DNA from 2 places in the Streptomyces malachitofuscus genome. Region 2 is predicted to be linked to the other one. Evidence: predicted binding sites of a transcription regulator. Region 2 holds the regulator's gene; the other holds the start of a gene.
What was found. The regulator HspR, encoded in region 2, represses chaperone genes until heat shock. The targets are predictions, from matches to a motif close to TTGAGNNNNNNNNNCTCAA.
Positions count from the first base shown of each region.

Region 1: a site for HspR is predicted at 3,828-3,846, ahead of lon (endopeptidase La). Genes of this name have one in related genera too.

Region 1 is NZ_JBVIGA010000006.1:211,418-227,101, forward strand. Features, by position in the region: gene ACZ44S_RS11295 (multifunctional oxoglutarate decarboxylase/oxoglutarate dehydrogenase thiamine pyrophosphate-binding subunit/dihydrolipoyllysine-residue succinyltransferase subunit) at 1-760, opposite strand, end outside; gene ACZ44S_RS11300 (HAMP domain-containing sensor histidine kinase) at 1,052-2,164, opposite strand; gene ACZ44S_RS11305 (response regulator transcription factor) at 2,161-2,901, opposite strand; gene ACZ44S_RS11310 (spermidine synthase family protein) at 3,027-3,716, opposite strand; gene lon (endopeptidase La) at 3,869-6,283, shown strand; gene ACZ44S_RS11320 (lysozyme) at 6,367-7,191, opposite strand; gene ACZ44S_RS11325 (MarR family winged helix-turn-helix transcriptional regulator) at 7,422-7,916, shown strand; gene ACZ44S_RS11330 (protein phosphatase 2C domain-containing protein) at 7,939-8,733, opposite strand; gene ACZ44S_RS11335 (sensor histidine kinase) at 9,141-12,422, shown strand; gene ACZ44S_RS11340 (roadblock/LC7 domain-containing protein) at 12,419-12,922, shown strand; gene ACZ44S_RS11345 (DUF742 domain-containing protein) at 12,919-13,350, shown strand; gene ACZ44S_RS11350 (GTP-binding protein) at 13,331-13,969, shown strand; gene ACZ44S_RS11355 (styrene monooxygenase/indole monooxygenase family protein) at 14,033-15,307, shown strand; gene ACZ44S_RS11360 (C40 family peptidase) at 15,259-15,684, opposite strand, start outside.
Region 2 is NZ_JBVIGA010000012.1:9,812-25,495, forward strand. Features, by position in the region: gene ACZ44S_RS18625 (VCBS repeat-containing protein) at 1-1,372, opposite strand, end outside; gene ACZ44S_RS18630 ((Fe-S)-binding protein) at 1,889-4,171, opposite strand; gene ACZ44S_RS18635 (MraY family glycosyltransferase) at 4,449-5,486, shown strand; gene dnaK (molecular chaperone DnaK) at 5,580-7,430, shown strand; gene grpE (nucleotide exchange factor GrpE) at 7,427-8,107, shown strand; gene dnaJ (molecular chaperone DnaJ) at 8,144-9,319, shown strand; gene ACZ44S_RS18655 (heat shock protein transcriptional repressor HspR) at 9,326-9,775, shown strand; gene ACZ44S_RS18660 (sugar ABC transporter substrate-binding protein) at 10,061-11,167, shown strand; gene ACZ44S_RS18665 (response regulator transcription factor) at 11,219-11,923, opposite strand; gene ACZ44S_RS18670 (helix-turn-helix transcriptional regulator) at 12,312-13,343, shown strand; gene ACZ44S_RS18675 (helix-turn-helix transcriptional regulator) at 13,306-14,280, opposite strand; gene ACZ44S_RS18680 (helix-turn-helix transcriptional regulator) at 14,297-15,241, opposite strand; gene ACZ44S_RS18685 (Rieske (2Fe-2S) protein) at 15,602-15,684, shown strand, end outside.

The DNA of each region.
Region 1 (15,684 bases), on a different contig from region 2:
GCTGGCGGTCGCCGTTGGGCTTGACCAGGTCGATGGCCAGACCGAGGTTGACGTGCTCCGGCTTGACCAGGGTCGGCTTGCCGTCCACGCGGGCGAACGAGTGGTTCATCGACGGCATGGCCTTGATGGCCTGCACCATGGCGTAGCCGATGAGGTGCGTGAAGGAGATCTTCCCGCCGCGCGCCCGCTTGAGGTGGTTGTTGATGACGATGCGGTTGTCGAACAGCAGCTTCACCGGGACCGCGCGCACGGACGTGGCCGTGGGCAGCTCCAGGGAGGCGTCCATGTTCTTCGCCACGGCGGCGGACGGACCGCGCAGGGTCACCTGCTCGGGGCCGGTCTTCGCCTCGCCGGCGGGCTCCGCCTTGGGAGCCGGCTTCGCGGCGGGCGCGGCGGCCTGCGCCGGCGCGGCGGCCTGCGCCGGGGCCTTGGCGGCGGCCGGCCGGGCGGCGGGTGCCGGTGCCGCGGCAGCGGGCCGCGCGGCCGCAGGGGCGGGCGCGGCGGGCTGGGCCGCGGGGGTGGTGGTTCCCGCGGCCCCCGCGGCCGCGGTACCCGCCGGAGCCGAGGTCGCAGGCGCGCCCGGCTTGTAGTCGGCGAAGAAGTCCCACCAGGCTCGGTCCACCGAGTTCGGGTCCTGGAGGTACTGCTGGTAGATCTCGTCGACGAGCCATTCGTTGGCACCGAAGGCCGCAGCGGGGTTCTTGCCCGCTTGGTCGGTGTCGGTCGAGATGCTCGAGTTACTGGGGGACTGTGGCGACACGGCGTCAACCGCCCTCTTCCGCTTCGCAAGATGATGGACAGCGGAAATAAAGGCTACGCCCCCCGGAGCGAGAAGGTCAGGCCGGGCCCGTTCATCGTCGTGTAAGTCACATCCCCACGCGTGTTTCGGCGCGGGAAATGGCGGGAAACAAGCGAGGTTCCGGTACTTCCGGTGGCATCGGGCATCGCTCGGCCACGGCCTGGCGCGCGGTGCGCGCGGGCCTGTGCCTGATCACACGTGTCCGTCAGCGCCGACACGTTTGGATCTTGCGGCTCCGCTTCGAACTTTACGTCAACTTGGTACGGATGGTGCTCCCGGAAGAGTGATCAGAATCCGGCAGCCCCGCTCGGATTCGGCCACTCCGATCCGGCCGCCGTGCAGATCGACGGCCCAGCGGGCGATCGCCAGGCCGAGACCCGTGCCGCCGTCGCTGCCCGGCCCGTGCGGGCGGTTGACGTTGCCGCGGTTGAACCGCTCGAAGACCCGCCGCCACTCCGTCCGCGGAATGCCCGGGCCCTCGTCCAGCACCTCGAGCTCCAGCGAGTCCGGCTGGGCGCCGCGCCGCGCCCGGACCGTCACACGGCCGTGCGGCGGGCTGTGCTTGACCGCGTTGTCGATGAGATTGGCGACGACCTGGTGGATGCGCTCGGGGTCGGCGTGCGCGGTGAGCTCGGGCGGCGACACGTCGAGGTGCAGATGTACGTCCGTCCGGGTGTGGCTGCCGGATCCGGAGGCCATGCCCGCGCGGGCCGAGGAGACCATGTTGGCCTCCTTGAGCACGCCCGACAGATACGGCCACACCTCGAACCGGCGCTTCTTCAGCGGGACGACCCCGTTGTCCAGGCGGGACAGGTCCAGAAGCGTCTCCACCAGGCGTCCGAGCCGCTCCGTCTGCTTCAGGGCCGTGCGCATCGTCTCGGGATCGGCCTCGGTGACGCCGTCGACGATGTTCTCCAGCACCGCGCGCAGGCCCGCGATCGGGGTGCGCAGCTCGTGCGAGACGTTGGCCACCAGCTCCTTGCGCTGGAGGTCCTGGGCCTCCAGCTCGTCGGCCATGACGTTGATCGTCTGGGCCAGGTCGCCCAGCTCGTCCCGCCGGTTCTCCCGCACCCGGCGGGTGTAGTCGCCGTGCGAGATGGACCGGGCCACGGCGTTCATGTCGTCCAGCGGCGCGGTGAGCGAGTGCGCCACGAACTGCGTGATGAGCAGCGTGGCGATCATCGAGAAGACCGTGATGAAGCGCAGCTCCGTCTTGGTGTGCACCGCGATCACGGACAGTCCCGTGGTGATCAGCACGGAGACGACGACCAGCGCACCCAGCTTGGTCTTGATCGAGAACGGGCGTACACCGCCCCAGGGCTGTGCACCCCCGGGGCCTCTGCGTCCGGCCGGACCCTCGCTCATGGCGTCGGCGTCTCCAGGGCGTAGCCCACGCCGTGCACGGTGCGGATGCGCTCGGCGCCGATCTTCCGGCGCAGCGCCTTGATGTGGCTGTCCACGGTCCGGGTGCCGGAGGCGTCCGCCCAGTCCCAGACCTCGGCCAGCAGCTGCTCACGGGAGAGCACCGCGCGGGGCGTGTTCGCCAGGCACACCAGGAGGTCGAACTCGGTGGGCGTCAGATGCACGTCCTCGCTGCGCACGCGCACCCTGCGCTGCGCGTGGTCGATCTCCAGCTCGCCCAGCCGCAGGATGCCGCTGCGCGGGGTGGTGGCGGCGAGCGCCGCGCGCTCCATGCGGCGCAGCAGCACATGCACGCGGGCCGCCAGCTCCCGCATGGAGAACGGTTTGGTCATGTAGTCGTCGGCGCCGACGCCCAGCCCGACCAGCATGTCGGTCTCGTCGTCCCGCGCGGTGAGCATCAGCACGGGCACAGGACGCTGGGCCTGCACGCGGCGGCAGACCTCCAGGCCGTCGAAGCCCGGCAGCATGATGTCGAGGATCAGCAGGTCGGGCTGCCAGGCCTCCGCCGTGTCGACCGCGGACGGGCCGTCGCTCGCCGTTTGCACCAGGAATCCCTCGGCGCGAAGGCGGGTCGCGATGGCGTCCACGATCGTCGCATCGTCCTCGACCACCAGGACCCGGCGCTGCGCGCCGGGGGTGGTCGTCGCCGTGCCGTTGTGGGAGGTGTGTGTCTGCTCCATCGCCCGCCCCTGAGGTGTGCTTTTTCCGGAATCCGTGGGGTGATCCGTCGTCTGCGCATCACTGCGATTGACGCTTGAATGATCGGCGTCAGGGCAGCAGCGTACGGGGATTCACCGTGGCTTTGCTATCCAGGGCGGACGCCGATGTGCACGACGTCCGGAACGCCCCGGGCAACGGGGATCTCTTCGGTACGCACCTGTCGGAACCCGGCATTCCGCAAGGTTCCCTCGAATTCCGGGGAGGGCTTTGCGGACCAGACCGCGAGCACTCCGCGCGGTTTCAACACCCTTGCGCAGGCTGCCAGTCCGGCCGGTGAATAGAGCCCTTCATTGTCCTCGGTGACGGTCCAGTCGGGCCCGTTGTCGATATCGAGGCACAGCGCGTCGAACGTGTCGGACGTCTCAGCGAGGTAACGGACGAGGTCCGCCTCGACGATCTTCGTGCGGGGGTCGGCCAGGGCTCGCGCGGAGAGCCCGGTCAGCGGCCCCGCGCGGTGCCACTCGATGATGGCCGGTTCGCGCTCCACCACGGTGATCCCTCCCCAGCGTGACTGGCCGGCGGCGTGTGCGAGCGAGAAGCCGACCCCGAGACCGCCGATCAGGACCCGCGGGTGAGCCGTGCGCTCGCCGAGGGCGGCCAGGGCCGCGTCGACGAGCCGCCGTTCCGAACGGCCGTCGGAGGTGTCCATCAGGAAGCAGCCGTTGGCGATGATCTGCAGCAGGCCGCCGTGCCTGCGCAGTACGACCTCGCCGTACGGGCCCTCGCGGCGGTCCAGGACTTCGGGGGCTTCGGGAATGTCGTACGGGGTGGGCATGCGTTCATCCTGACAGCCGTGTTTCCGTGCCGTTCACGGTCCTTCAGGGCCCCGGGACGGTGATCGCTCAGAGCGAACGGAGCACCGGGAACATTCGGCGGCTCCCCTGCATTGAGTCGGCATAGCTCAACTTGACTGCCGAAGGGGAGATCATGGCTGCTGAGTCCACACCGCTCGCCCTGCCTGTGCTGCCGCTCGACGACGAGGTCGTGCTGCCCGGGATGGTGGTACCGCTGGACCTGAGCGATTCCGAGGTGCGCGCCGCGGTGGAGGCCGCCCAGGCCGCCGCCCGTACCGAACCGGGAAAGCCACGAGTGCTCCTGGTGCCGCGCGTCGACGGGACCTACGCCGGTACCGGTGTGCTGGGCACGGTCGAGCAGGTCGGCAGGCTGGCCGACGGTGACCCGGGCGCGCTGATCCGCGGCCGCGGCCGCGTGCGCATCGGCGCCGGGACCACCGGGCCGGGCGCCGCCCTGTGGGTGGAAGGCACCCGCATCGACGAGAGCGTGCCCGAGCCGCTGCCGGGGCACGTGACCGAGCTCGTCAAGGAGTACAAGGCGCTCGCCACGGCCTGGCTGCGCAAGCGCGGCGCCTGGCAGGTCGTCGACCGCGTCCAGGCCATCGACGACGTCTCCGCGCTCGCCGACAACTCCGGCTACTCGCCCTTCCTCACCACCGAACAGAAGACCGCCCTGCTGGAGGCCACCGACCCGGTGGCCCGGCTCAAGCTCGCCACGCAGCAGCTGCGCGACCACCTCGCCGAGCAGGACGTCGCCGAGACCATCGCCAAGGACGTCCAGGAGGGCGTCGACAAGCAGCAGCGCGAGTTCCTGCTGCGCCGCCAGCTGGAGGCCGTCCGCAAGGAGCTGCGCGAGCTGAACGGCGACCAGGAGGGCGAGGAGTCCGACGACTACCGCGCCCGCGTCGAGGCCGCCGACCTGCCCGAGAAGGTCCGCGAGGCCGCGCTCAAGGAGGTCGACAAGCTGGAGCGCTCCTCCGACCAGTCCCCGGAGGGGTCCTGGATCCGCACCTGGCTCGACACGGTCCTGGAGATGCCGTGGCGCGAGCGCACCGAGGACGCCTACGACATCCAGGGTGCCCAGGCCGTACTGGACGCCGAGCACTCGGGCCTGCAGGACGTGAAGGAGCGGATCACCGAGTACCTGGCGGTGCGCAAACGGCGCAGCGACCGGGGTCTGGGGGTCGTCGGCGGACGGCGCGGGGGTGCCGTACTGGCCCTCGTGGGCCCGCCCGGCGTCGGCAAGACCAGCCTCGGCGAGTCCGTCGCCCACGCGATGGGCCGCAAGTTCGTCCGCGTCGCCCTCGGCGGCGTCCGTGACGAGGCCGAGATCCGCGGCCACCGCCGCACGTACGTCGGCGCGCTGCCCGGCCGGATCGTCCGCGCGATCAAGGAGGCCGGTTCGATGAACCCGGTCGTCCTGCTGGACGAGATCGACAAGGTCGGCTCCGACTTCCGCGGCGACCCGGCCGCGGCCCTGCTGGAAGTCCTGGACCCGGCGCAGAACCACACCTTCCGTGACCACTACCTGGAGGTCGAGCTCGACCTGTCCGACGTGGTGTTCCTCGCGACGGCCAACGTCCTCGAAGCCATCCCCGAGGCCCTGCTGGACCGCATGGAGCTGGTCCGCCTCGACGGCTACACCGAGGACGAGAAGGTCGTCATCGCCCGCGACCACCTGCTCCCGCGCCAGCTGGAGCGTGCCGGACTGGCCGAGGACGAGGTCACGATCGACGAGGGCGCGCTGCGCAAGCTGGCCGGCGAGTACACGCGCGAGGCCGGTGTGCGCACCCTGGAGCGGTCCGTCGCGCGGCTGCTGCGCAAGATCGCGGCCCAGCACGAACTGGGCGCGCGGGAACTGCCCTTCACCGTGACCGAGGGTGACCTGCGGGACCTGATCGGCCGGCCGCACCACGTGCCCGAGTCCGCCCAGGACCCGGCCGAGCGCCGTACCGCCGTCCCCGGTGTCGCCACCGGTCTCGCGGTGACCGGCGCGGGCGGGGACGTCCTCTACGTCGAGGCCTCCCTGGCCGACCCGGAGACGGGCGCGTCCGGGCTGACCCTGACCGGCCAGCTGGGTGACGTGATGAAGGAGTCGGCGCAGATCGCGCTGAGCTTCCTGCGCAGCCACGGCGCCGAGCTGGAGCTCCCGGTCGGCGACCTCAAGGACCGGGGCGTGCACATCCACTTCCCGGCGGGTGCGGTGCCCAAGGACGGCCCGAGCGCGGGCGTCACCATGACCACCGCCCTGGCCTCGCTGCTCTCCGGCCGGCTGGTCCGTACGGACGTGGCGATGACCGGTGAGGTCTCGCTGACCGGGCGGGTGCTGCCGATCGGCGGGGTGAAGCAGAAGCTGCTCGCCGCGCACCGCGCGGGGATCACCACCGTGATCATCCCCAAGCGCAACGAGCCCGACCTGGACGACGTCCCGGCGGAGGTGCTGGACAAGCTCGACGTCCATGCCGTCACCGATGTCCGCCAGGTCCTGGAGCTGGCGCTGACGCCGGCCGTGAACGGCGCGGCGCCGGAGGTTCCGGTCGCCGTGTGACGGAGGTGGCCGGAGGGGAAGGCCCGGGTCCCGTGAGGGAGGCCCGGGCCTTCACCGTGCCCGCGCCGGTCGGCCGGGGCCGGTCAGCCTTGGGCGAAGGCCCGCACCCGGTCGACGGTGCCGTTGAAGCGGTCGTGGTCCCCGACGGTCGGACCGGTCGAGGTGTACTGCCACATCGTGTACGTCCCCCATCCGGCGGGCAGTTCGCCCACGGTGGAGGCGTACCGGGCGATCCACAGGGGAGTGGTGGCGGCGAAGCCGGCGTAGTTGCCGGTGCACTGCTTCCACCAGCTCGTGGCCGTGTAGATGACGGCGCTTCGCCCGGTGCGGGCCCGGTACTGGTTCAGGAAGTCACGGATCCAGCTCACCATGGAGCTCTGCGACTTGCCGTAGCAGGCGTCGCCGTACGGGTTCCACTCGATGTCCAGCACGCCCGGGAGGGTCCGTCCGTCGGCGGACCAGGCGCCGCCCCGGTCGACGAAGTAGTCGGCCTGGGCGGCGCCGCTCGCCGTGTCGGGCGTGGCGAAGTGGTACGCACCGCGGATCATGCCGACGTCGTAGGAGCCGTTGTACTGCTGGGAGTGGTACGGGTTGGTGTAGTACGTCCCCTCCGTGGCCTTGGCGTAGGCCCACCGGACCCCGCTCTTCCACAGCGTCGGCCAGGCGACGTTGCCCTGGTGACTGGAGACGTCCACGCCCTCCGTCTGGGTGGAGCGTGAGGTGGGCAGGCCGCCGCTGCCGTCGTGGGCGACGACGCCCATGCCCATGTGGGCGGAGCCGCGCGGGGGGACGGTCGGGGCGGATTCGGCCGCGCCGGCCGCGCGGGGGAGGGAGAGGACCGCGAGCAGGACCGCCCCGGCGGTCGCGAGCGCGGGTATGCGGGTGAGGCCGGATCTGTGCACAGGCATGACGCATCTCCGAAAGGTCGGTGGGGGCGAACCCGGAATGTGACCCACATCGCATGTAGTGGGCATGCCACGTAATCGCCTGGTAGAGAAATCGTGCGCGCGGACCACGACGGCCACGGGCCGGGCCGCGCGCTGCCGTTGGTCTACGCCTGCGAAATACTGGTGGAGCTGCGGCGACGTCGCCACTTGGCGGGAAACTTTCAGAACGGGAAACCGAGGCAGGGGCAGACGTGCACGATGACGCAAACGGCGGCGGAGAACCCGCCGCCTCCCCGGGGCCCGCGTCCGATGTGGAGCGGCCCGGCTTCCTCGCGCTGGAACGCGAGTTGACGGTGCTGCTGCGCCGCGCCCGCGCCAGCCAGGGGGAGATGGCCCGCGCGGTCCACCCCGACCTGGAGCCGTCCGCCTACGGGCTGCTGGTCCGTCTGGATGAGTGCGGACGCCAGCGGGCGACCGAGCTCGCCGCCTACATCGGCGTCGGCAAGGCCACGATGTCCCGCCAGCTGAGGGCGCTCGAGGAACTCGGACTCGTCGGCCGCGAGCCGGACCCCGCCGACGGCCGCGCCTGGCTGGTCGCCCTCACCGAGGAGGGGCAGCAGCGGGTGAGCAGGGTCCGCGAGGCCCGCCGTGCCCGTTACGCCGGCCGGCTGGCCGACTGGGACCCCGCCGAGGTCACGGAACTCGCCCGGCTGCTCAACCAGCTGAACCGGGGGATGGAGAAGTGACCGGCGGGCGACGGAGGCCTCGTCAGCGGGGTGACAGCTCCACGTAGACGACGGTGGCGTCGTCGTGCGTCTTGCCCCGTCGCGCAGGCACCCGGTCCGCGTCCGCCCGCTCCAGGGCACGCACGCGGTCCACCAGGGCCTGCGGGCCCTCCTTGCGGATCAGGGTGACGCAGTCCGTCCAGTCGCCCTCCCGGAACCTCTCCACCCAGCGTGCCGCACCGTCGGTCAGTGCGGCGAGCGTGCGCACCTCACCACGCGGCAGCGAACCGGTGACCGCGCGGGAGGCCACCGAGGGGTCCGCCGCCGCCGTGAAGAAGCCGCCCTCCTTGTTGCGCAGCGTGCTGTCCACCAGGGCGTGGGTGGCCAGGGCCGAGCGGGGCAGCCGGTCCAGCCGGTCGTCCAGCAGCGCGGTGACCGTGCCGTCCGGCGCCTCGACGAGCAGCGCCGAGTCGGACAGCACCAGGTACTCCACCGAGTCGGGCGACCAGCGGGCCAGCACCACCGTTGCCTGCGGTGTGCGCGGGTGAGAAAGGTCACAGGTTGCCGCGTGGCTCCCGGCGGTACGCGCGAGGGCGCGGGACAGCACCTCGGCGAGGGGAACATCCGGGAGGGAAACGGTCAGTTCGGTCAGCGCGCCGCCCAGCCGGGCGGTGAACCAGGGCACGGAATGCAGACAGCCGCCCCCGTCACCCGGTGGTGTGACCCCGTCCAGCACCACGAGCGAACCGCCCTGCCCGGAGGCCGGGAGCCCGACGCTCGCGAAGTCCTCGTTGGGGCGGCCCGGATCACCCGGCTCCGAAACCAGCTCAGTACGCACCCCACCAGTCTGCACGAGCCCTCCACAACGACCGTCAAAGACCGGCAACGGTCGCCGGATCCCCGCAGCCTTGCAGGTCAGGCGCCTGGTTTGGGAGGGATTGCAGGCCTCCGGGAAGGCGTGGCGGCGAATACTGCCACCGCCCGCCGCAGACGTCCAACCGGCGTGCCGCACACGGCGGCTGCGGGCCCTCGCGGGACTTGCTCCCCAACTCACGTCCGATGTTCACTCCTTCGAGTGGCGGGTCAGGTGATGCGCATCCGCTGTCCACGGGCACTGGGAGGGTCGGGGAGCGTTGGGGGCGCCTCGCTGTCCGAGCACGGTCACGGGCTCGGGGTGAACGCCCGCACCCGTTGACGGAGCGTCACCCGGGCCCACGGGTACACGAGTCAGGAATGCGAGCACCGGTGCAGAAGACGCGGCCTCGTCGCAAGGACAAGCAGACGGCCCCCACGGGAGACGCGGAGCAGAAGCCCACCGTCGGCAGGGGCCGCCCCACCCGTGTACGCAACCGGCTGATCGTCGCCGTGGCCGTGGTGGCCGCCGCGATCGCCGGGGCCGGGGCCCCGTCCGTCGTCGCCGCCTCCGGGCAGCTCGGCGACTCGCAGGATCTGGTGACGCTCGCCGAGCAGACCCAGGACGCCCTCACCCTCGCCCACTCCCTCGCCGACGAGCGCGACGAGGTCGTCCCCTACATCGCGGCCGGCCGCCCCAAGTCCAAGGCGCCCTCCGAGCAGCACAGCGCCCGGGTCGACCGGCAGGTCGAGGAACTGCGCGCCGACACCGACACCTCGCAGACGCTGCGCGACGAACTCGACGCCGTCGCGGCCGTACGGAGAGCGGCGCTCTCCGGGAAGAGCACTGCTCTCGAAGCGCATCGGGCGTACTCCACCGCCATCACCCAGCTGCACCGGGTCGCCGAACAGCTCGCCGAGCGGACCCCGCCCCGGGCCGGCTCCGGAGCCCACGCGCTCGCCGAGCTGGACGCCGCCGTCCAGCAGGCCGCCGCCACCCGGGGACTGCTGCTCGCCGCGCTGAACGTGCCGCGCACCACGCAGACCGTGATCGACCCGATCACCGGCCTGCCGACCACGTCCACCACCTCCTCGGAGGCCGACACCAGGCAGCGCGACGAGCTCACCGCCGCCGCCCTCCAGGCCCGGCTGCGCTCCGACGCCGGCCTCGCCGACTTCCGCGAGGGCGCGCCCGAGACCGCCCGCGCCTCCTACGACTCCACGGTCAACGGACCCGAGGTCGACGCCGCCGAGAAGTACCTGGCGAGCCTCACCGACGAGCCGACCCTCTCCGACGGGGAACTCGACACCAGCACCAAGAAGCTCGCGGCCGCGCTCACCGCGCGGATCGACGCGATGCGCGGGGTGGAGTCCGCGCTCTTCGACCAGCGCACCAAGGACCTCGCCCAGCTGCGCGACGACGACGTCACCGAGCTGGAGATCCGGATCGCCGTCCTCGGCGCCCTGATGCTGCTCGCCGTCGGCATCGCCACGGCGATGGCGCGCACGCTCACGCGGCCGCTGTCGGTGCTGCGCCGGGGCTCCGCCCGCCTCGCCGAGGCGGAGGACCCCGGTGCGCAGGAGCCGGTCACCTTCACCGGCCGCAACGACGAGTTCGCGCAGGTCGTCCGGTCCGTCAACGCCCTGCACGCGCACGCCGCCGGACTCGCCGAGCGGATCGCCACGCTGGAGGCCGACCGCAAGCATCTCGTCGGCCAGCGGCAGAAGATGGCCGACGCGCGCGAGGAACTGCGCACTGAACTCGCCGAGTCCGCGGCCCATCTGGAACGGCTGCGGGCCGGTATCGGCGGCACGTTCGTCAACCTCGCCCTGCGTACCCTCGGGCTGGTCGAGCGGCAGCTCGGCGTCATCGAGGGGCTGGAGGAGCGGGAGGACGACCCGGACCGGCTGGCCACCTTGTTCAAGCTCGACCACTTCGCCACCGTCATGCGCCGGCACAGCGAGAACCTCCTCGTCCTCGCCGGCGCCGAGCACGGCCGGCACACGGCGGGTCCGGTGCCGTTGGTGGACGTCGTACGGGCCGCGGTCAGCGAGATCGAGCGGTACGAGCGGGTGCGGATCGCGGCGCTGCCGCCGCACGCGCACATCGCCGGGTTCGCGGCGGACGACCTCTCCCATCTGCTGGCCGAGCTCATGGAGAACGCCACGGCGTTCTCCCCGCCCGACCTGCCCGTCGAGATCTCCGGCTGGCTGCTGGAGAACGGCGAGGTCATGCTCTCCGTCCAGGACGAGGGCATCGGCATGGCCGCCGACCGGCTGGAGCGGCTCAACTCCCGCCTGTCCGAGTTCGACCCGGAGGTCACGTACGACGCGGAGGCCGAGGACGGGCTCGGCCTCGGCCTGTACGTCGTGGCCCGGCTCGCCCACCGGCACGGTGTGCGGGTCCAGCTGCGCGAGCAGAAGCAGGGCGGCATCGCGGCGGTCGTCGTCCTCCCCGACCCCCTGCTGGCCGCCGCCGCACCCACCGCCGTGCCCGCGTCGGTCTCCGGCTCGCACACCGTCTCCCTCCCGGGCGCCGACGCCGAGGCCAACTCCAACGTCCTGCACGGCCGCGCGGAGGCCGGCGACCCGCTGGTCACCCTGGCCGAGAAGGCGGTGGACGCCGCAACCACCACGACGGCCCCGACCCCGACCCACACGGACGAGCCCGAGCCGGCCCTCACCGGCCGGCCCGTCGCCGACGACGCGGACGGTCCCACTCCGGACCACCCGGCCCCCACTGCCGACGGCGCGGACGCCGCCCCGGCCCACCGCCCCGAGGCCTCCCACGTCGCCACACCGCCCTCCGCCCACGCGGACGCACCCGAGCGGGTCGACGGGGACGAGCCCGGGGTGGGCCCCGAGGGTCCGTCCGGGCCGAGCCGCGGCGACGCGCCGGCCTCCGGCGGCGTGGCTGTGTCCGAGGCGGGCCGGAATGACGGGCTCGCGGCGGTACGTGGGGACGAGCCCGAGGGCGCCGGTGCGGACGCACAGCGCGCGGATGACGCCGTCGCCGGTCATGCCGAATCGTCCGCGGACGGCACCGTACGGAACGTGGCGGCGGACGTGCCGCCCGAGCGGCCCGCCGAGACGACCATGGAACTGCTGATCCCGGCACAGCCAGACGGCGCGGAGGAGCCGCCCGCACGTCCGGCCCCCGAGCGGCCGGAGTCCGGGCACGGGCAGCACCCGTCCGGAACCCCCGGCCTGCCGGACCCCGAAGCCGCACGGCCGGGCGCAGGCCATGCCTTCGGTGCCGAGTCGGCACCCGCCGACCGCCCGCAGGCACCCGTCGTCGGCGCGTCCGACGCCGTACCCCCGCCGGGGGTGCTGCCGCGCCGGCCGGTCGCCGGGGACGGCGCCGGTGCCGAGCACGCGCGCGTCGCTGACGGCGGCGGGGACGAGGAAGAGGTCACCGCCAAGGGACTGCCCAAGCGCACGCCGAAGATCACCGCGCCCGCCGAGGTCCCGCGCCCGCGTACCGGGACCGTGGACGCCGAGGCACTGCGCCGGCGGCTCGGCGGCTTCCGCCGGGGTGCGGACGCCGGCCGCCGGGACGTCGAGGCGGAGATCGCCGAACGGACCGGCCACCACCGGACACCGTCCGGCCCGGACACCACCAGCGCACAGAACGAAGAAGCCACGGGGGGCACCGTCGAGGAGGCAAGCAGTTGACCGCGCCCAGTACCTTCGGACTGAGCAGTGAGGCCCGCAACCTGCACTGGCTGCTGACCAACCTTGTCGAGGAGGTCCCCGGCATCCTCTCCGTCGCCGTGGTCTCCTCCGACGGCCTGCTGCTCCTCTCCTCCGACGACCACCGCAACACCGAGGCCCGCGACGCGCGGAGCGCCCGGCGCTCCGGCCCGCGCGGCTCCGCGGCCGACCTCGCCACCGTCGTCTCCGGCATCGGCAGCCTCACGATCGGCGCCGCCAAGCTGATGGACTCCGGTCCGGTCAAGCACACGATGGTCGCGATGGACGAGGGCAGCCTCTTCGTGATGTCGATCAGCGACGGCTCGCTGCTCGGCGTGCACGGCTCCGAGGACTGCGACATGAGCGTGGTGGCGTACCACATGGCCCTGTTCGTCGGCCGCGCCGGCCATGTCCTGACCCCCGAACTCCGCAGCGAGCTGCGCCAGAACCTGGAGAACGACCCCACCGGGAGCCGCCCATGAGCAGCACGTCCAGGAAACACCTCCCGGTCCGTGGCGGCGACCGCAGACCCGCCCGGGTCCGCCCCTACTCGCTCACCGGCGGCCGCACCCGCTTCGGCCACGTCCTCCTCGTCGAGACGTTCGTCGGCGCCACCGCCGGCACCGCCGCGCTCGACGCCGCCGAGGAGCGCAGGGAACTGACCAACGGCGGCCTCACCTCCCGGGTCATGCCGGAGATGCGGGCCATCGTGGAACTGTGCCGCCGTATGCGGACGGTGGCCGAGATCGCCGCGCTGCTGAGGATGCCGCTCGGCGTGGTCCGCGTCCTGCTGAGCGACCTCGCGGACCAGGGAAAGATCCGTGTCTATGGAACGGGGACCGGCCACGGCACGGGCCGGCCCGACCGTGCGCTGCTGGAAAGGGTGCTGAGTGGACTCCGTCGTCTCTGACGCCGCTCCCGGTGTCTCCCCGCTCGTCGAGGACGACGAGCCCTTGCAGCCCTGGCAGACGGACCGCTCCCGTGCACCGATCGCCACCAAGATAGTGGTGGCGGGCGGCTTCGGCGTCGGCAAGACCACGCTGGTCACCACCGTTTCGGAGATCACGCCCCTGGAGACCGAGGCGCTGATGACCGAGGCGAGCGAGGAGCACGACGACCTCACCGCCACGCCGGGCAAGCTGACCACCACCGTGGCCATGGACTTCGGCCGTATCACGCTCGACGACGACCTGGTGCTGTACGTCTTCGGCACACCCGGGCAGCAGCGGTTCTGGTTCATGTGGGACGACCTGGTGCGCGGCGCGATCGGTGCCGTCGTGCTCGCCGACACCCGCCGCCTGAAGGACTGCTGGCCGGCGCTGGACTACTTCGAGAGCTGCGGACTGCCGTACGTCGTCGCGGTCAACCACTTCGACGGCAGCGAGCGGTTCGACCCCGAGGACGTGCGGGAGGCGTTGACGATCCCCGCGCACATACCCGTAATGATCATGGATGCGCGCCGCCGGATCTCGGTCATCGAGACCCTCTTGTCCCTCGTGGGCCACGCGCTCGACGAAACCCCCGAGTAGTCCCCGAGCCGTCCCCGGCACTCCCCAGCAGTCCCCAGCAGTCCCCTTAGGAGCGTCCCCCGTATGCGGAAGATACTCGTCGTCGGAGCCGGCCAGTCCGGTCTCCAGCTGGCCCTCGGCCTCCAGTCGCACGGCTACGAGGTCACCCTGATGTCCAACCGGACCGCGGACGAGATCCGTACCGGGCGGGTCATGTCGACGCAGTGCATGTTCCACACGGCCCTGCAGCACGAGCGCGACCTGCAGCTGAACTTCTGGGAGTCGCAGGCCCCGAAGATCGAGGGGCTCGGCGTCTCGGTCGCGGCCCCCGGCTCCTTCGACCCGGGCCCCTCGCAGCGCGCCATCGACTGGCTGGGCCGCCTCGACGGGTACGCGCAGTCGGTCGACCAGCGGGTGAAGATGGCCGGCTGGATGGAGACCTTCGCCCAGCGCGGCGGCCAGCTCGTCATCCACGGCGCGGCGGTCGGCGACCTCGACTACTTCTCCCGCACGTACGACCTCGTGCTCGTCTCGGCCGGCAAGGGCGAGCTCGTGCAGATGTTCGCCCGTGACCCGGAGCGCTCCCCGTACAGCGAGCCGCAGCGCGCCCTGGCCGTCGCCTACGTCCACGGGCTCGGACCGCGTCCGGAGCACCCGGACACCGAGGCGGTCCGCTGCAACCTGGTCCCGGGTGTCGGCGAGATGTTCATCATGCCGACGTTCACCACCTCGGGCCGCGCCGACATCTTGTTCTGGGAGGGCATACCCGGCGGCCCGCTGGACGCCTTCAAGGACGTCAAGGACCCGGCGGAGCACCTCTCCCTGACCCTGGAACTCATGGAGAAGTTCCTCCCTTGGGAGTACGCGCGGGCCACCAAGGTCGAACTGACCGACGCCGGCGGCACCCTGGCCGGCCGCTACGCCCCCACCGTCCGCAACCCGATCGGCCGACTGCCCTCCGGCGGTCTCGTCCTCGGGGTCGCCGACGTGGTCGTCGCCAACGACCCGATCACCGGACAGGGCTCCAACTCCGCGTCCAAGTGCGCCGCCTCCTACCTCGCCTCGATCCTCGAACACGGTGAGAAGGAGTTCGACGAGACCTGGATGCGGGCGACCTTCGACCGCTACTGGGAGACGGCCCGGCACGTCACCAAGTGGACGAACGCCATGCTCGCCCCGCCGCCCGAGCACGTCCTCAACCTGATCGGCGCCGCCGGACAGCTTCAGCCGGCCGCGGACCGCTTCGCCAACGGCTTCAACGACCCGGCGGACTTCGAGAACTTCTTCTACGACCCGGAGAAGACCGGCGCCTACCTGGCGGAGGTCTCGGGCGCGGCCGGCGCACCGGCGGCGGAGTAGCCCGCGTCGGACCCCTCCGCGGCCCACGCGGGGAGCTCCGGCGGCACGAACCGCCGCAGGGACTCCCCGCCGGGATCGGGACGTACGGCGCCGAGCACCGGGTTGGCCGCGATGGGGGAGACCTTGATCCTGGCGCCCGGGCGGGGCGCCTGCACCACCTTGCCGTCGCCGAGGTAGAGGGCGACGTGCGTGGCCTCCGGGAAGTACACGACGAGGTCCCCCGGCCGCAGCTCCACCAGCGGCACCCGCTCCAGCCGGGCCCACTGCTCCTGACTGGTCCGGGGGATCGGCGTCCCGGCGGCACCCCACGCCTCGGAGGTCAGCCCCGAGCAGTCGTACGTCGCCGGGCCCTCGGCTCCCCACTCGTACGGCTTGCC
Region 2 (15,684 bases):
TGGACGGCATGTAGACCATCGCGCCGTCGCCCTTGTCCTCGGCGGAGCCGACGATCAGGTCGGCCCTGCCGTCGCCGGTGACGTCGTCGAGCTTGACGTCCAGGCCGAAGCCGTCGTTGTCCTCGTTGCCGCCCGGGACGCCGGTGTTGTTCTGGTGGAAGGACTGGCCGCCGGAGGAGGTGTTCAGGCCGTTCGCGGTGCCGTAGAGGATGATGACCATGCCGGTGTCGGCCTCGGAGCCGATGTTCTCGCCGGCGACACCGATGGCGAGGTCGAGGAAGCCGTCGGCGTTGATGTCGCCGAGGTCGAGTTCGTAGCCGAAGTAGTCGTTGCCCTCGGACCCGCCGGGCACGTTGCCGGTGTCCTGGGTGATGCCGGTGGCGGAGGCGGTGAGCGGGCCGGAGGCCGAGCCGGAGGTGACCCAGACCTTGCCGCCCTTGGCGGAGTCGGGGATCGGCGTGCCGTCCTCGGTGGTGGAGTTCCAGTAGGCGCCGCTGACGATGTCGCCGAAGCCGTCCTTGTCGATGTCGCCGATCGCGGTGATGACGCCGGGCTTCAGGGACTTGGCCGCGGAGGCCTTCAGACCGGTGCTCGAGCCGGGGATGAAGAAGTTGCGGTTCCAGCCGTACTCGGAGGTGGTCTCGAAGCCGTCGACGACCAGGTCGGTGGCGCCGCCGTCGACGTCACCGGCGGTCAGGTTGAGCGGGCCGTCGGCCTCGGCGCCCTGGATGGGCGGCGTGACGGTGTAGCGGCCGCCGGACTTGCCGGTGGTGGTGAAGCCGCCCTTGAAGACGTGGAGGGTGGCGTGGTCGGTGCCGACGGCCAGGTCGGCCTTGCCGTCGCCGTCGAAGTCGCCGGCGGCGAGGTTCTTGCCCCACAGGTCGTGGGAGGAGGGGGCCGGGTCGTTGACGGTGATGCTCTTGCCGGTGATGCCGGAGGCTGAGCCCCACAGGATGGTGAGGAGGCCGCCGTCCTTGTCGCTGCCGAGGTCCTCGTACGGGGCGGAGACGGCGACGTCGTCGTAGCCGTCGCCGTTGAAGTCGGCGTAGGCGTGGTCGTAGCCGAAGTTGTCCCCGGTCTCGGCGCCGCCGGGGACACCGCTGGTGTTCTGGCTGATGGTGTGGCGCTTGGCGGACGACACTCCCGTGGAGGTGCCGTAGAGGACGGCGAACTGTCCGGCCTCGGCCTTGCCGGCGACGTGGGCGCCCAGGGCCGAGGTGGCCACGTCGCCCCGGCCGTCGCCGTTGAAGTCGGCCATGGCGACGTGCGTGGCGTCGGCGGCGGTCGCGGGCGAGGCGACGAGGGTGAGCAGACCGCCCGTGAGCGCGACGGCGGTGGCCGAGGCGAGGGCGAGTCTCGTGTGTCGGTGCATGCGGGTTCTCCCTGCGGCATGCGAGGGATGCCTGGCGGGCATCCGGAGTCGATGAGGTGCCGGGGCCGTCCGGGTTCGCCGGGAGTTGTCCCGCGGTTCACCGGAGGTTCGGCGATCATGAGACCGGCGGCGGGCCGGGAGGGTTGTACGTCTGTTCGGTCAACTTCGAGGGTCCCGGTGGCGGGGCACGGCGAGGGCGCCGCGCGAAGGGCGCGATGGGCGCCTGGGCATGCACGGCCGAGGGACGCCCGGGCTCTGGGCATGCACGGCTGAGGGACGCCGGGGCGCGGCGAAGGGGCCCTGCGGGCACGGCATGAGGGCGCGCTGATACGGCGATGCGGCACCTGGGCATGCACGGCTGAGGGACGCCGGGGCGCGGCGAAGGGGCCGCGTGGACACGGCCGAGGGTTGGCCGGGCACGGCGAAGGGGCCGCGTGGACACGGCCGAGGGTCGGCCGGGCACGGCGAAGGGGCCGCCCTGTCGGACGGCCCCTTCTCCCGCCGGTCGGCGGCGAGTTACTTCACCGGCTCCGGTTCCGGAGCGTTCTCGCTCTCCTCGTCCCCGGCCGGGTCGACCGGGGTCTTGACGGATTCCAGCAGCAGCTGGGCGACGTCGACGACCTGGATGGATTCCTTGGCCTTGCCGTCGTTCTTCTTGCCGTTGACCGAGTCGGTCAGCATGACCAGGCAGAACGGGCAGGCGGTGGAGACGATGTCGGGGTTCAGCGCCAGCGCCTCGTCGACGCGCTCGTTGTTGATGCGCTTGCCGATCCGCTCCTCCATCCACATCCGGGCGCCGCCGGCGCCGCAGCAGAAGCCGCGCTCCTTGTGGCGGTGCATCTCCTCGTTGCGCAGGCCGGGGACCCTGCCGATGATCTCGCGCGGGGGCGTGTAGATCTTGTTGTGGCGGCCCAGGTAGCACGGGTCGTGGTAGGTGATGAGGCCCTCGACCGGGGTGACCGGGATCAGCTTGCCCTCGTCCACCAGGTGCTGGAGCAGCTGGGTGTGGTGGATGACCTCGTAGTCGCCGCCGAGCTGCGGGTACTCGTTGCCGAGGGTGTTGAGGCAGTGCGGGCAGGTGGCGACGATCTTCTTCGCCGACTTGGGCTTCTTCGACTCCTCCGTGAAGTTGCCCTCGTCGTCCATCTCCTCGCCGAAGGCCATGTTCAGCGCGGAGACGTTCTCCATGCCGAGCTCCTGGAACAGGGGCTCGTTGCCGAGGCGGCGGGCGGAGTCACCGGTGCACTTCTCGTCGCCGCCCATGATCGCGAACTTGACGCCCGCGATGTGGAGGAGTTCCGCGAAGGCCTTGGTGGTCTTCTTGGCGCGGTCCTCCAGGGCGCCGGCGCAGCCGACCCAGTACAGGTACTCGACCTCGGAGAGGTCCTCGATGTCCTTGCCGACGACGGGGACCTCGAAGTCGACCTCCTTGGTCCACTCCAGGCGCTGCTTCTTCGCCAGACCCCAGGGGTTGCCCTTCTTCTCCAGGTTCTTGAGCATCGTGCCCGCCTCGGAGGGGAACGCGGACTCGATCATGACCTGGTAGCGGCGCATGTCGACGATGTGGTCGACGTGCTCGATGTCGACGGGGCACTGCTCGACACAGGCGCCGCAGGTGGTGCAGGACCACAGGACGTCGGGGTCGATGACGCCGTTCTCCTCGGCGGTGCCGATCAGCGGGCGCTCGGCCTCGGCGAGGGCGGCGGCGGGGACGCCGGCCAGTTGCTCCTCGGAGGCCTTCTCCTCGCCCTCCATGGTCTTGCCGCCGCCGGCCAGCAGGTAGGGGGCCTTGGCGTGCGCGTGGTCGCGCAGGGACATGATCAGGAGCTTGGGGGAGAGGGGCTTGCCGGTGTTCCAGGCGGGGCACTGCGACTGGCAGCGGCCGCACTCGGTGCAGGTGGAGAAGTCCAGCAGGCCCTTCCAGGAGAACTGCTCGACCTGGGAGACGCCGAAGACGTCGTCGTCACCGGGGTCGGTGAAGTCGATGGGCTTGCCGCCGGACGTCATGGGCTGGAGCGCGCCCAGGGCGGTGCCGCCGTCGGCCTCGCGCTTGAACCAGATGTTGGGGAAGGCGAGGAAGCGGTGCCAGGCGACGCCCATGTTGAGGGTGAGCGAGACCACGATCATCCAGACGAACGAGGTCCCGACCTTGATCATGGCGACCAGGTAGACCAGGTTCTGCAGCGTCTCGACCGACAGGCCGTCGAAGGCCAGGACCAGCGGGTACGAGGCGAAGTACGCCGCCTCGTAGCCGTCGACGTGGTGCAGGGCGCCCTCGAGGCCGCGCAGCACGTAGATGGCCAGGCCGATGGTGAGGATGACGGATTCGACGAAGTAGGCCTGGCCGGACTTGGAGCCGGTGAAACGGGACTTGCGGCCCGGGCGGGTCGGCAGGCTCAGCAGCCGGATGGCGATGAGCACGGCGATGCCGATCACGGTCATCACGCCGATGAACTCGATGTACATCTCGAACGGCAGGAAGCCGCCGATGACCGGCAGCACCCAGTCGGCCTGGAAGAGCTGGCCGAAGGCCTGGACGAGGGTCGGCGGCAGGGTCAGGAAGCCGACGGCGACGAACCAGTGGGCGAATCCGACGATGCCCCACCGGTTCATGCGGGTGTGGCCGAGGAACTCCCGCACGAGGGTCACACTGCGCTGGTAGGGATTGTCGGTCCGGGCGCCGGCCGGGACCGGCTGGCCCAGCTTGAAGTACCGGACGAACTGGCCGATCGCGCGTGCGAGCAGCGCGACGCCGACCACGGTCAGGACCAGCGACACGATGATCGCGGCGAGTTGCATGGGGGCTCCTCGGGCCTGCGAGGGTTTGGAGAGGGATGTTCCGGTGTTCTGGATGTCCTCGGGGTTCCACTACCGGATTCCCGAGATTACTAAGCGGTAACTTATGCAGTCCGTTTGAGACTACCCCGATCCCCGGCCGCACTGTAGCCGGGCACGGGGTGATCTGAATCGCTGAGGGTTGCCTACCAAGGCGGCCCTCGGAGGTGTCCCGGATGGCGTCCGGGATCCGATCGTGTTATTCGCGCCAAATCGGTCCATACGCCCCTAACTTATATCCGTGCTCTACGGGATCGCCGCCGCCGCCACCGCCCTGCTGCTGTCCGCCCTTCTCACGGGACTGCTGCGGGCCCCCGCCCTGCTCCTGGGAATCCTGGACCGCAGACGGCGGCGCCCGCTGCCGCTGTCCGGGGGAGTGGCCGTGGGGCTGGCCACCGGCCTGCTCGCGGCCGCCGGTGACGCGGCGGGCGTCGCGCCGCTCGGCACCGGGGTGGGGCGGCTGCTGGCCGCGGGAGCGTGCGTGGGCGTGCTCGGGCTGGCGGCGGACATGTGGCGGCTGCGGTGGTGGGTCGCGCCGGCCGGTACGGCCGTGGCGGCGGCGCTCGTCGTGCCGTACGAGTGGACCGGGGTGCCGGGCGGGGCGCTCGCCGCCGCGTGGATCGTCGCCGTCACCGCCGCCTTCCGGGGGCTGGACCACGCCGACGGGGTGGCGGGCACGGTGGGGGCGGTGACCGCGTTCGGGGTGGCGGCCTGCGCGGCGGCCGAGCTGATGGACGGGGTCGCGGTGCTGCTGGGCGTGCTGGCCGCCGCGCTCGCCGGGTTCCTGCTGCACAACTGGCATCCCGCGCGGGCGGCGCTCGGGGCGGGCGGCTCGCTGTTCACCGGGTTCGTGATCGCCGCGGCGGCGGTGTTCGTGCGGGCCGGGCAGGGAATCGGGGCCGGCGCGGGGGTGTTGTACGCGCTGACCGCGGTGGCGTGCGCGGACGCCGTGCTGGTGGTGCTCGCGCGGCGGCTGGCCCGGTGGCCGGTGACGCGCGGCCGGCCGGACCATCTCGGGCACCGGCTGCGACGGCTGGGGATCGCCCCCCGCGCGGTGGCCGTCCTGCTCGGTGTGGCTTCCCTGGGCGGGGTACTGGTGGGGGTGGGCGTGCACATCGGACGGCTGTCCGGGGGTGCGGTGCTGTGGGTGGCGGCGGTCGCCGCGGTGGTCGTCCTGGCGTTCGTACGCCTTCCCGTCACCCCTGTTTTCCGTCCTCGTCAACGATCTTCCAGTGCGTCGTCGCAGGTCACGGGGCAGTTGCGTGTAAGGAACGGATAAGAGTTGAGTCCGCTCGACTCAGCTCTGTTGACCCTGCGGCGGGCGTCATGCATGCTTGAGTCCGTTCCACTCAAGTCAGCTGGAGGAATCGAAATGGCACGTGCGGTCGGCATCGACCTGGGCACGACTAACTCCGTCGTCAGCGTTCTGGAGGGCGGCGAGCCCACCGTCATCACCAACGCCGAGGGCGCCAGGACCACGCCGTCCGTCGTCGCCTTCGCCAAGAACGGTGAGGTGCTCGTCGGCGAGGTGGCCAAGCGTCAGGCGGTCACGAACGTCGACAGGACCATCCGGTCCGTCAAGCGCCACATGGGCACCGACTGGAAGATCGAGCTCGACGGGAAGCCCTTCAACCCGCAGCAGATCAGCGCCTTCGTGCTGCAGAAGCTGAAGCGCGACGCCGAGTCGTACCTGGGCGAGAAGGTCACGGACGCGGTCATCACCGTCCCGGCGTACTTCAACGACGCCGAGCGCCAGGCGACCAAGGAGGCCGGCGAGATCGCCGGTCTGAACGTGCTGCGCATCGTCAACGAGCCGACGGCCGCCGCCCTGGCGTACGGGCTCGACAAGGACGAGCAGGTCATCCTGGTCTTCGACCTCGGCGGCGGTACCTTCGACGTCTCGCTGCTGGAGATCGGCGACGGTGTCGTCGAGGTGAAGGCCACCAACGGTGACAACAACCTCGGTGGTGACGACTGGGACCAGCGCGTCGTCGACTACCTGGTCAAGCAGTTCCAGTCGGGCCACGGCGTGGACCTCGGCAAGGACAAGATGGCGCTCCAGCGCCTGCGCGAGGCCGCCGAGAAGGCGAAGATCGAGCTGTCCTCGTCCACCGAGACCACGATCAACCTGCCCTACATCACCGCCTCCGCCGAGGGCCCCCTGCACCTCGACGAGAAGCTCACCCGCGCCCAGTTCCAGCAGCTGACCGCGGACCTGCTCGAGCGCTGCAAGACGCCGTTCCACAACGTCATCAAGGACGCCGGCATCTCCGTCAACGAGATCGACCACGTGGTCCTCGTCGGCGGTTCCACCCGTATGCCCGCCGTCGCCGAGCTCGTCAAGGAGCTGACCGGCGGCAAGGAGGCCAACAAGGGTGTGAACCCGGACGAGGTCGTCTCCATCGGCGCCGCGCTCCAGGCCGGTGTGCTCAAGGGCGAGGTCAAGGACGTCCTGCTGCTCGACGTCACCCCGCTGTCCCTCGGCATCGAGACCAAGGGCGGCATCATGACCAAGCTGATCGAGCGCAACACCACGATCCCGACGAAGCGCTCCGAGATCTTCACCACGGCCGAGGACAACCAGCCGTCCGTGCAGATCCAGGTCTACCAGGGCGAGCGCGAGATCGCCGCGTACAACAAGAAGCTCGGCATGTTCGAGCTGACCGGTCTGCCCCCGGCGCCGCGCGGCGTCCCGCAGATCGAGGTCTCCTTCGACATCGACGCCAACGGCATCATGCACGTCACGGCGAAGGACCTCGGCACCGGCAAGGAGCAGAAGATGACCGTCACCGGCGGCTCCTCGCTGCCGAAGGACGAGGTCGACCGGATGCGCCAGGAGGCCGAGAAGTACGCCGAGGAGGACCACGCCCGCCGCGAGGCCGCCGAGTCCCGCAACCAGGGCGAGCAGCTCGTCTACCAGACCGAGAAGTTCCTCGCGGACAACGCGGACAAGGTCCCCGGTGACGTCAAGACCGAGGTCGAGGAGGCCGTCGCCGAGCTGAAGGAGAAGCTCAAGGGCGACGACACCGCCGAGATCCGCACCGCCACGGAGAAGGTCGCGGCCGTCTCCCAGAAGCTGGGCCAGGCCATGTACGCCGACGCCCAGGGCGCCCAGGCGGCCGGCGGCGCGTCCGCCGGTGCGGGTGCCGGGGAGGCCAAGGCCGACGACGACGTCGTCGACGCCGAGATCGTCGACGAGGACCGGAAGGACGGTGCGGCGTGACCGAGGAGACCCCGGGCTTCGACGAGCAGTCGCAGCAGCCCGACGTCCCCTCCGGCGCACCCACCGACGACGCCGAGCCGAAGGCCGCCGACACGCCCTCCGCGGAGGACACGGCGGCCCCGGCCGGGGACACGGGCCGTGAAGCGGCCCTGGTGGCGCAGCTCGACCAGGCACGCACGGCGCTCAGCGAGCGCACGACGGACCTCCAGCGCCTCCAGGCCGAGTTCCAGAACTACCGCCGCCGGGTCGAGCGGGACCGCGTCGCGGTCAAGGAGGTCGCCGTCGCGAACCTCCTGACCGAGCTGCTTCCCGTGCTCGACGACGTCGGCCGCGCCCGCGAACACGGCGAGCTGGTCGGCGGCTTCAAGTCCGTCGCGGAGTCGCTGGAGACCACGGTGGCCAAGCTGGGCCTCCAGCAGTTCGGCAAGGAGGGCGAGCCCTTCGACCCGACGATCCACGAGGCGCTGATGCACAGCTACGCGCCGGACGTCACCGAGACGACGTGCGTGGCGATCCTGCAGCCCGGGTATCGCATCGGCGAGCGCACCATCCGCCCCGCGCGGGTGGCCGTCGCCGAGCCGCAGCCGGGCGCGCAGCCGGTCAAGCCGGCCGAGGAGCAGGCCGAGGAGCAGGACGGCTCGGAGAACAAGGAGAGCGGTGGCCCGGACGAGGGCTGACGCGGGAGCTGACGCAGGGAAGGAGGGACGTCGGGGATGAGCACCAAGGACTTCATCGAGAAGGACTACTACAAGGTCCTCGGCGTCCCCAAGGACGCCACCGAGGCCGAGATCAAGAAGGCGTACCGGAAGCTCGCCCGCGAGTTCCACCCGGACGCCAACAAGGGCAACACCAAGGCGGAGGAGCGGTTCAAGGAGATCTCCGAGGCGAACGACGTCCTCGGCGACCCCAAGAAGCGCAAGGAGTACGACGAGGCGCGCGCCCTCTTCGGCAACGGCGGATTCCGTCCGGGGCCGGGCGCGGGCGGCGGCTCCTTCAACTTCGACCTGGGTGACCTCTTCGGGGGTCAGCCCGGCGGCCAGGCGGGCGGCGGCTTCGGCGGCGGCCTGGGTGACGTCTTCGGGGGCCTGTTCAACCGCGGCGGCACGGGGGCCACGCGCACCCAGCCGCGGCGCGGTCAGGACATCGAGTCCGAGGTGACGCTCAGCTTCACCGAGGCGATCGAGGGTGCGACCGTCCCGCTGCGGATGTCGTCGCAGGCGGCCTGCAAGGCCTGTTCGGGCACCGGCGACAAGAACGGCACACCGCGCGTGTGCCCGACCTGCGTCGGCACCGGGCAGGTGGCGCGGGGCTCCGGCGGCGGCTTCTCGCTCACCGACCCGTGCCCCGACTGCAAGGGCCGCGGTCTGATCGCGGAGGACCCCTGCGAGGTCTGCAAGGGCAGTGGCCGGGCCAAGTCCTCGCGGACGATGCAGGTGCGCATCCCCGCGGGCGTCAGCGACGGGCAGCGGATCCGGCTGCGCGGCAAGGGCGCCCCGGGCGAGCGCGGCGGGCCGGCCGGTGACCTGTACGTCGTCGTGCACGTCGGCGCGCACCCGGTGTTCGGCCGTAAGGGTGACAATCTGACCGTCACGGTCCCGGTGACGTTCGCCGAGGCGGCCCTCGGCGGCGAGGTCCGGGTTCCGACGCTCGGCGGTCCGCCGGTCACGCTGAAGCTGCCGCCGGGCACGCCCAACGGCCGCACCATGCGGGCGCGGGGCAAGGGCGCGGTCCGCAAGGACGGCACCCGCGGCGATCTGCTGGTCACCGTCGAGGTGAGTGTTCCGGGGGACCTGTCGGGGAAGGCTCGTGACGCGCTGGAGGCGTATCGCGAGGCGACCGCGGACGAGGATCCGCGGGCGGAGCTGTTCCAGGCCGCGAAGGGAGCTTGATTTCAGATGGACGGCCGTCGACGCAATCCGTATGAACTGACCCAGGACACCCCGGTCTACGTCATCTCGGTGGCGGCCCAGCTCTCCGGCCTGCACCCGCAGACCCTGCGCCAGTACGACCGTCTGGGACTGGTGTCCCCGGACCGTACGGCCGGCCGGGGCCGCCGCTACTCGGCCCGTGACATCGAACTGCTCCGTCAGGTGCAGCAGTTGTCGCAGACCGAGGGCATCAACCTGGCCGGAATCAAGCGCATCATCGAACTGGAGAACCAGGTCGCGGCCCTCCAGGCCCGGGTGGCCGAGCTGGAGGACGCGCTGGACGGTGCCGCGGCGACGATGCGTCAGCGCGAGGCCGCGGTGCACGCCTCGTACCGCCGTGACCTGGTGCCGTACCAGGAGGTGCAGCAGACCAGCGCGCTGGTGGTGTGGCGGCCCAAACGGCAGCAGTCCGACTGACCGCGCGGCTGACGTGGGGCAAGGGGCCCGGTGGACCGACGAACTCGTCGGCCCACCGGGCCCCTTCCCTTCTGTCCGGCCCCGTCTGTGACTATGGTATGGCTGCGTGTCCAGATGATCCTTGCCGTGCCTTCGCAGGTCACACACGAGTTCAGCGCACCGTGTCGTGTCCATCTCGTTAAGTGGCTGCCCTTGACTCCGATGGGGGCGGAAGCGTTGGCTTTTCAGTCACATGGGTCGCAAAGCTGTGCCCACGTCCAAAACGCACCTGAAGTGAGCCCTCGCATGCGTCGTATCGCCATATCCGTGGCCGCCACCTCGATGTCCGTCATGCTCGCCGGCTGCGGCGTGCTCAACGCGACGGAGAGCAGCGACGACGCGAGCCCGGCCAAGGGCGACGACATCACCGTCGGGCTGCTGCTCCCGGAGAAGGCCAACACACGGTACGAGCAGTTCGACTACCCCATCTTCAAGACGAAGGTGGAGTCCCTCACCAACAGCAAGGGCAAGGTCGAGTACGCCAACGCGGAGGCGGACGCCGGCAAGCAGGCGAACCAGCTGCAGCGGATGATCGACGACAAGGTCGACGTCATCGTGCTGGACGCGGTCGACTCCCACGCCATCGCGGACGGGGTGAAGAAGGCCAAGGACGCGGGCATCCCGGTCATCGCCTACGACCGGCTGGCCGAGGGTCCGATCGACGCGTACATCTCCTTCGACAACGAGCTGGTCGGCGAGGTGCAGGCCCGCTCCCTGCTGGAGGCGTTCGGGGAGGACCTGAGCATCACCGACAAGATCGTGATGATGAACGGCTCGTCGACCGACCCCAACGCCAAGCAGTTCAAGGCGGGCGCGCTCTCCGAGCTCAAGGGCAAGGTGACGATCGCCAAGTCCTACGACACCAAGGACTGGAAGCCGGAGAACGCCGAGGCCAACATGACCGAGGCGATCAACGCGATCGGCGCGGAGAACATCGAGGCGGTCTACTCCGCCAACGACGGCATGGCGGGCGGCATCGTCAAGGCCCTGCAGGCGGCCGGAGTGACCGACCTGCCCCCGATCACCGGCCAGGACGCCGAACTCGCGGCGGTGCAGCGCATCATCACCGGCGAGCAGTACATGAGCGTGTACAAGTCCTACCCGGAGGAGGCCGAGAGCGCCGCGGAGATGGCCGTGGCGAGGGTCCAGGGCCGTGACATCCAGTTCGACGCGCTGACCCGCGAGCGGGTGGACAGCCCCACCGACAAGGACATCCCCGCCCAGCTCGTCCCCGTGGTCGCCCTGACGCAGGACAACATCAAGGACACCGTCATCGCGGACAACATCTACGAGCTGTCCGACATCTGCACGGCGGAATTCAAGTCGGCCTGCGCGGAACTCAAGCTCAAGTAACCCCGCCCGTCGCCTTCCAGCCACCCCCGGTCCTCCGGCCGGCGGGTGGCCTCAGCGCGGCCGGCCCACTATGCCGTCTCCGGGGTGGCCGGCCGGCGCCGTGGTGTGCTGTGCCGTCCGTCCCGGTGCGCTGTCGGCCTGCCACAGGATCCGGGCGGCCTGGACGCGGTTGCCGACGAGGAGCTTGTTGTAGATCGCCCGGATGTGGTCCTTCACGGTGTGGCCGCTGATGCTCAGCGTTTCGGCCACGACCGGGTTCGACGCGCCGTTGCTCACCAGTTCGAGGATCTGGCGCTCGCGCGGGCTGAGCGAGGCCAGCAGTTTCCGTGCGGCGACGGCCTCCTCGGCCGGCTGCCCCGGCCGTACGTACTGGTCGACCACGAACCCGGCGGCGGTCGGCGCCAGTGCGACACTGCCCGCGGCGGCGGCCCGGACCGCCCACGGCAGGTGCCGCGCACCGTCCTCGCGCAGCAGGACCCCGCGGGCGCCGAGCCGTAACAGCATGCGGGTGGCCCGGTCCGTCAGCCGGCCGACCAGCACGACGCGGGCGGGCTCGGCGGCGCGCTGGGCCCGCAGGGCCGCCAGTGCCTCGTCCGGGTCGTGGTGACTGGCGACGAGGACGTCCGGCCGCGTCGACCGTACGAGGCTGGGCGCCTGCTCCACCGTGCCGTCGCCGACGACCGTGATCCGGTCGTCGGTCTCCAGGATGTGCCGGACGCCCGCCCGTTCCGGCGTTCGGCAGCCGAGTATGCCCACGCGTATCACTCTTCTGTGCTCCCCCAGGGGTTCGTGGCAGGCCGACCGCGCGTCCATGAGGGCGTTCTCCCGGCGCTCGGCCGTGCCCCGTTGCGTTCCACCGTGCCGAAATGGCCAGTGCAAAAGGCCACTTGCGTGCGGAAGTGGTCGGCTTCCGTTTCGTCCAGCATGCACGGGCTGTCACCCCGTCGCCACCTTCAGCTTGTTGCACGCCGAGCAAGCGGTGGGGTCCATAAAACATGCTTTACATGGCATTCCGGGGCGGCGGGCGAGCGGAGTCACGTTGCGGGAGCGGGGACGGTCCGCGCATAGTTGCGCCTGCGGAGAGCGCTGGCACTCCGAGGCGGGCCGACCGGCCGAGGAGCTGGAACCGGGGGTGGGATGGGCGATGGCCGGGCACGGGACGGACGGGCATCCACACGGTGCTGACCGACTGTGCGAGGCCGGGGATCGCGTGTATTCCCGGGCCGTACGGCGCGGACGGCTGCCCCGGCGGGAGGCGGGACCGGTGCCGTGCCTGCTGGAGCTGGCCCTGCTGCACCCGGACCCGGACGACATGGACTGGCTCGTGCCGACCGCACCGCAGGAGGTCATGACCCGGCTGCTGCGCGAGATGTACGACGAGGTGAGCGCGAGCCGACGCCGGGTCGGGTCCGCCGTGGAGGCGTTCGAGCGGTACGCCGGACTGGGCCGTCAGGTGCTCACGGCACCCTCGGCGGCGGAGGGCCCGGCGATCCGGGTGCTGGACGGGCTCGCGCGGATCCAGGCCGCCATGGACGAGGCGACCCAGGCGTGCACGAGCGAGGTGCTCACCGTCCAGCCCGGCGGCATCCGGCGGGAGGCGGAGCTGTCGGAGGGCCTGCACCGGGCGATGGCGCTGCGCGGGCGGGGCGTGCGGATGCGGGACCTGTACACCCATGTCGCCCGGCACGGGCACGGGTTGCTGTCCTACCTGGAGCTGATGGGCGACGCGGTGGAGGCACGCACGCTGGACGAGGTGATCGAGCGGCTGATCCTCTTCGACCGCACGGTCGCCTTCATCCCCGCGAACTCCGAGCGCACCATGGCGCTGGAGCTGCGCCACCCGGCGCTGGTGGAGTACCTGGGCACGGTCTTCGAGCGGTTGTGGCGGCTCGCCATCCCGCTGACCGCCCCGCTGCCCGACACCGGCATCGAGGGCATCTCGCACCGGGAGCAGTCCATCGCGGCGCTGCTCGCGGAGGGCCACCAGGACGCGGTGATCGCGGAGCGGCTGGGCATCAGCGTGCGGACGTGCCGGGCCCACATCGCCCGCCTGTCGGAGACACTGGGGGCGGCGAGCCGTACGCAGCTGGGGGTGCGGATCGCGCAGGCGGGGCTGGACGGCGCACGGCCGCCGGTGGTCATTCCCCCTGGTCGAGGATCCCCGACCGTCCGATGAGGTAGCCGAGCTGCGCGCGGCTGCTGCTGCCCAGCACCGCGGCGAGCTTGGCGATGTGCTCCCGCGCGGTGCGGATGTTCATGCCGAGCCGGTCGGCGATGACGGCGTCCGTGTGTCCCTCGACGAGCAGGGCGGCGATGGCGCGCTGGCGCGGGGTGACTCCGTTGAGGGTGGGCTTCCGGTCCGCTTCCGGGTACATGGGCGAGGCGAGGTGCCACAGCCGGTCGAAGGTGGTGACCAGGAACGTCACGATCGCCGGGTGCCGGACCTCCAGGGCCGTGGAGCGTTCGGGGCCGGCCGGGATGAAGGCGACCTCGCGGTCGACGATGACCAGACGGTCGGTGATCTCGTCCAGGGAGCGCGCCTCGACGTCGCCGCTGAGGCGTTCGTAACGCCAGGCCAGCGAGGGCGCGTGGCGCAGGGTGTGCTGGTACAGGGCGCGGATGCGGCCGCCCCGGTCCAGCAGGGCCTGGTCGCGCCGGATGGCGGGCTCGTGGACGGCCGGGTCGAACCGGACGTAGCTGCGGTACGGCTGGACCGCGAGGAGTTCCGTGGCGTCGGACATCGCCTCGCCGATGACCAGCCCGATGCGCTCCATGCCGTTGTGCCGGGTGACGAGGGAGGATTGCTGCTCCACCGGTTCACGGGCGCGCAGCAGCGGGGCCAGGGTCTCCGCGAGCCGTTCCTGACGCCGCCGCTCCTCGGCGACGCGGTCCTCGGAGGCGCGCAGCAGCCGGTGCAGGGCCAGGTGCGGTGCGACCGGCTCCAGCCGCGCGGGGTCGTCCTGGGTGGGGCGGAGGAGGCCGAGGCGGAGCAGGAGGGGCGCATCCGCGTCCGTCGCGGCGGGCAGGTGGCCCTCGTCCAGGGCGCGGGCGTACAGGTCCAGTGCCTTCGCCCGCAGCGCCTCGGTGGCCTCGCGTGGCGCGTCGCCGCTCATGCTGGTCGCCCCCCGCTCAGTGGTCCTGCTCGAGAATGCCCGACTGTGCGATCAGATACCCCAGTTGGGCACGGCTGCCGCTGCCGAGCGCGGTGGCCAGTTTCGCTATGTGGGCCCGGCAGGTGCGGACGTTCATGCCGAGGCGGCGCGCGATGGCCTCGTCGACGTGTCCCTCGACGAGCAGTTTGGCTATCGAGTGCTGGATGTCGGTGAGGCCGTCCGCGGCGGTCTCGTACGGGGTGCCGGCGGTGAGCGGGACCGCCCGGCCCCACATGAACTCGAAGACCTTGATGAGGTAGCGGACCAGGCCGGGGTGGCGCAGTTCGAGGGCGACCTGGCGGTCGTCCCGGACGGGGATGAAGGCGACGGTGTCGTCGCAGATGATGAGGCGTTCGACGAGCTCGTCGATGGTGCGGTACTCCACCTTGCCGTCAGCGAACTGCTCGGTCCAGGCGATGCGTTCGGGGTTGTACCGTGCGGTGTGCTGGTAGAGCGTCCTTATTCGCACCCCGCGTTCGATGAGTGGCCGGTCGCGCTCCAGCGCCTCGATCAGGCGCTGCTCCGGGTGACGGTTCTTCGGCTGGACGGTGAGGACTTCGTGCCGGCATTGGGAGGTCGCCAGGTCGAGCGCCTCGTTGATGCGGTCGAGGCCTTCGAGCACAGTGATGGAGTGGACCGGTTCCGTCAGGGGCGCGCCGAGCCTTATGAAGGGCTCGAACGTCTCCGCCAACTCCATGGTCAGCCGCCTGCGTTCGGTGATCTCGCGCTCGATCGGGTCCAGACGCTGGGCCAGGACGACGGAGGGCGGGACGGGGCGCAGCCAGTCGGGGTCGTCGGGATCGGGGTGGAGCAGGGAGAAGCCGACCAGGCAGGGTGCGGCTTCGGCCTCCGCCCGGGGGATACGCCCCGTACGCAGAGCGTTCGCGTACAGACGACTTCCTTCCGCGCACAGCTCCGACATGGGATGGGGATGCACGGCTTTGGTCCGATTCGTTGACAAATCTCCACCCCCCAGGCTCCTGAACATGCAGGAACATGATGCACCGATCGTGTGGCCATGACGTGCCCGAATGAGCCATCGTCTTACTTGACGGGGGAAAAGGGGACCTTCGAGTGAGGACGAAGCCGACTATGCGTAAGAGAATGCTTCGCTCGGTGCTTGTCGCCGCCTTCTCCGCCATTGTGGCCTTCGGTGCGCTGAGTGGCCTTTCCGGCACACAGAGTGACGTGGAGGGTGACACGGTCTGGTCGAGTGGGGCCGTGGGCGCGGGTGACGGCGAGGACGTGGTCTACCTCCCGGCAGACACCGTCTGGAGCTGACGTGACCACCCCACCTGACGACCGTTCCTTCCGCCGTGAGATGGCGACCGCCTACCGATCCGGATGGCATTTCATCGACCTGGT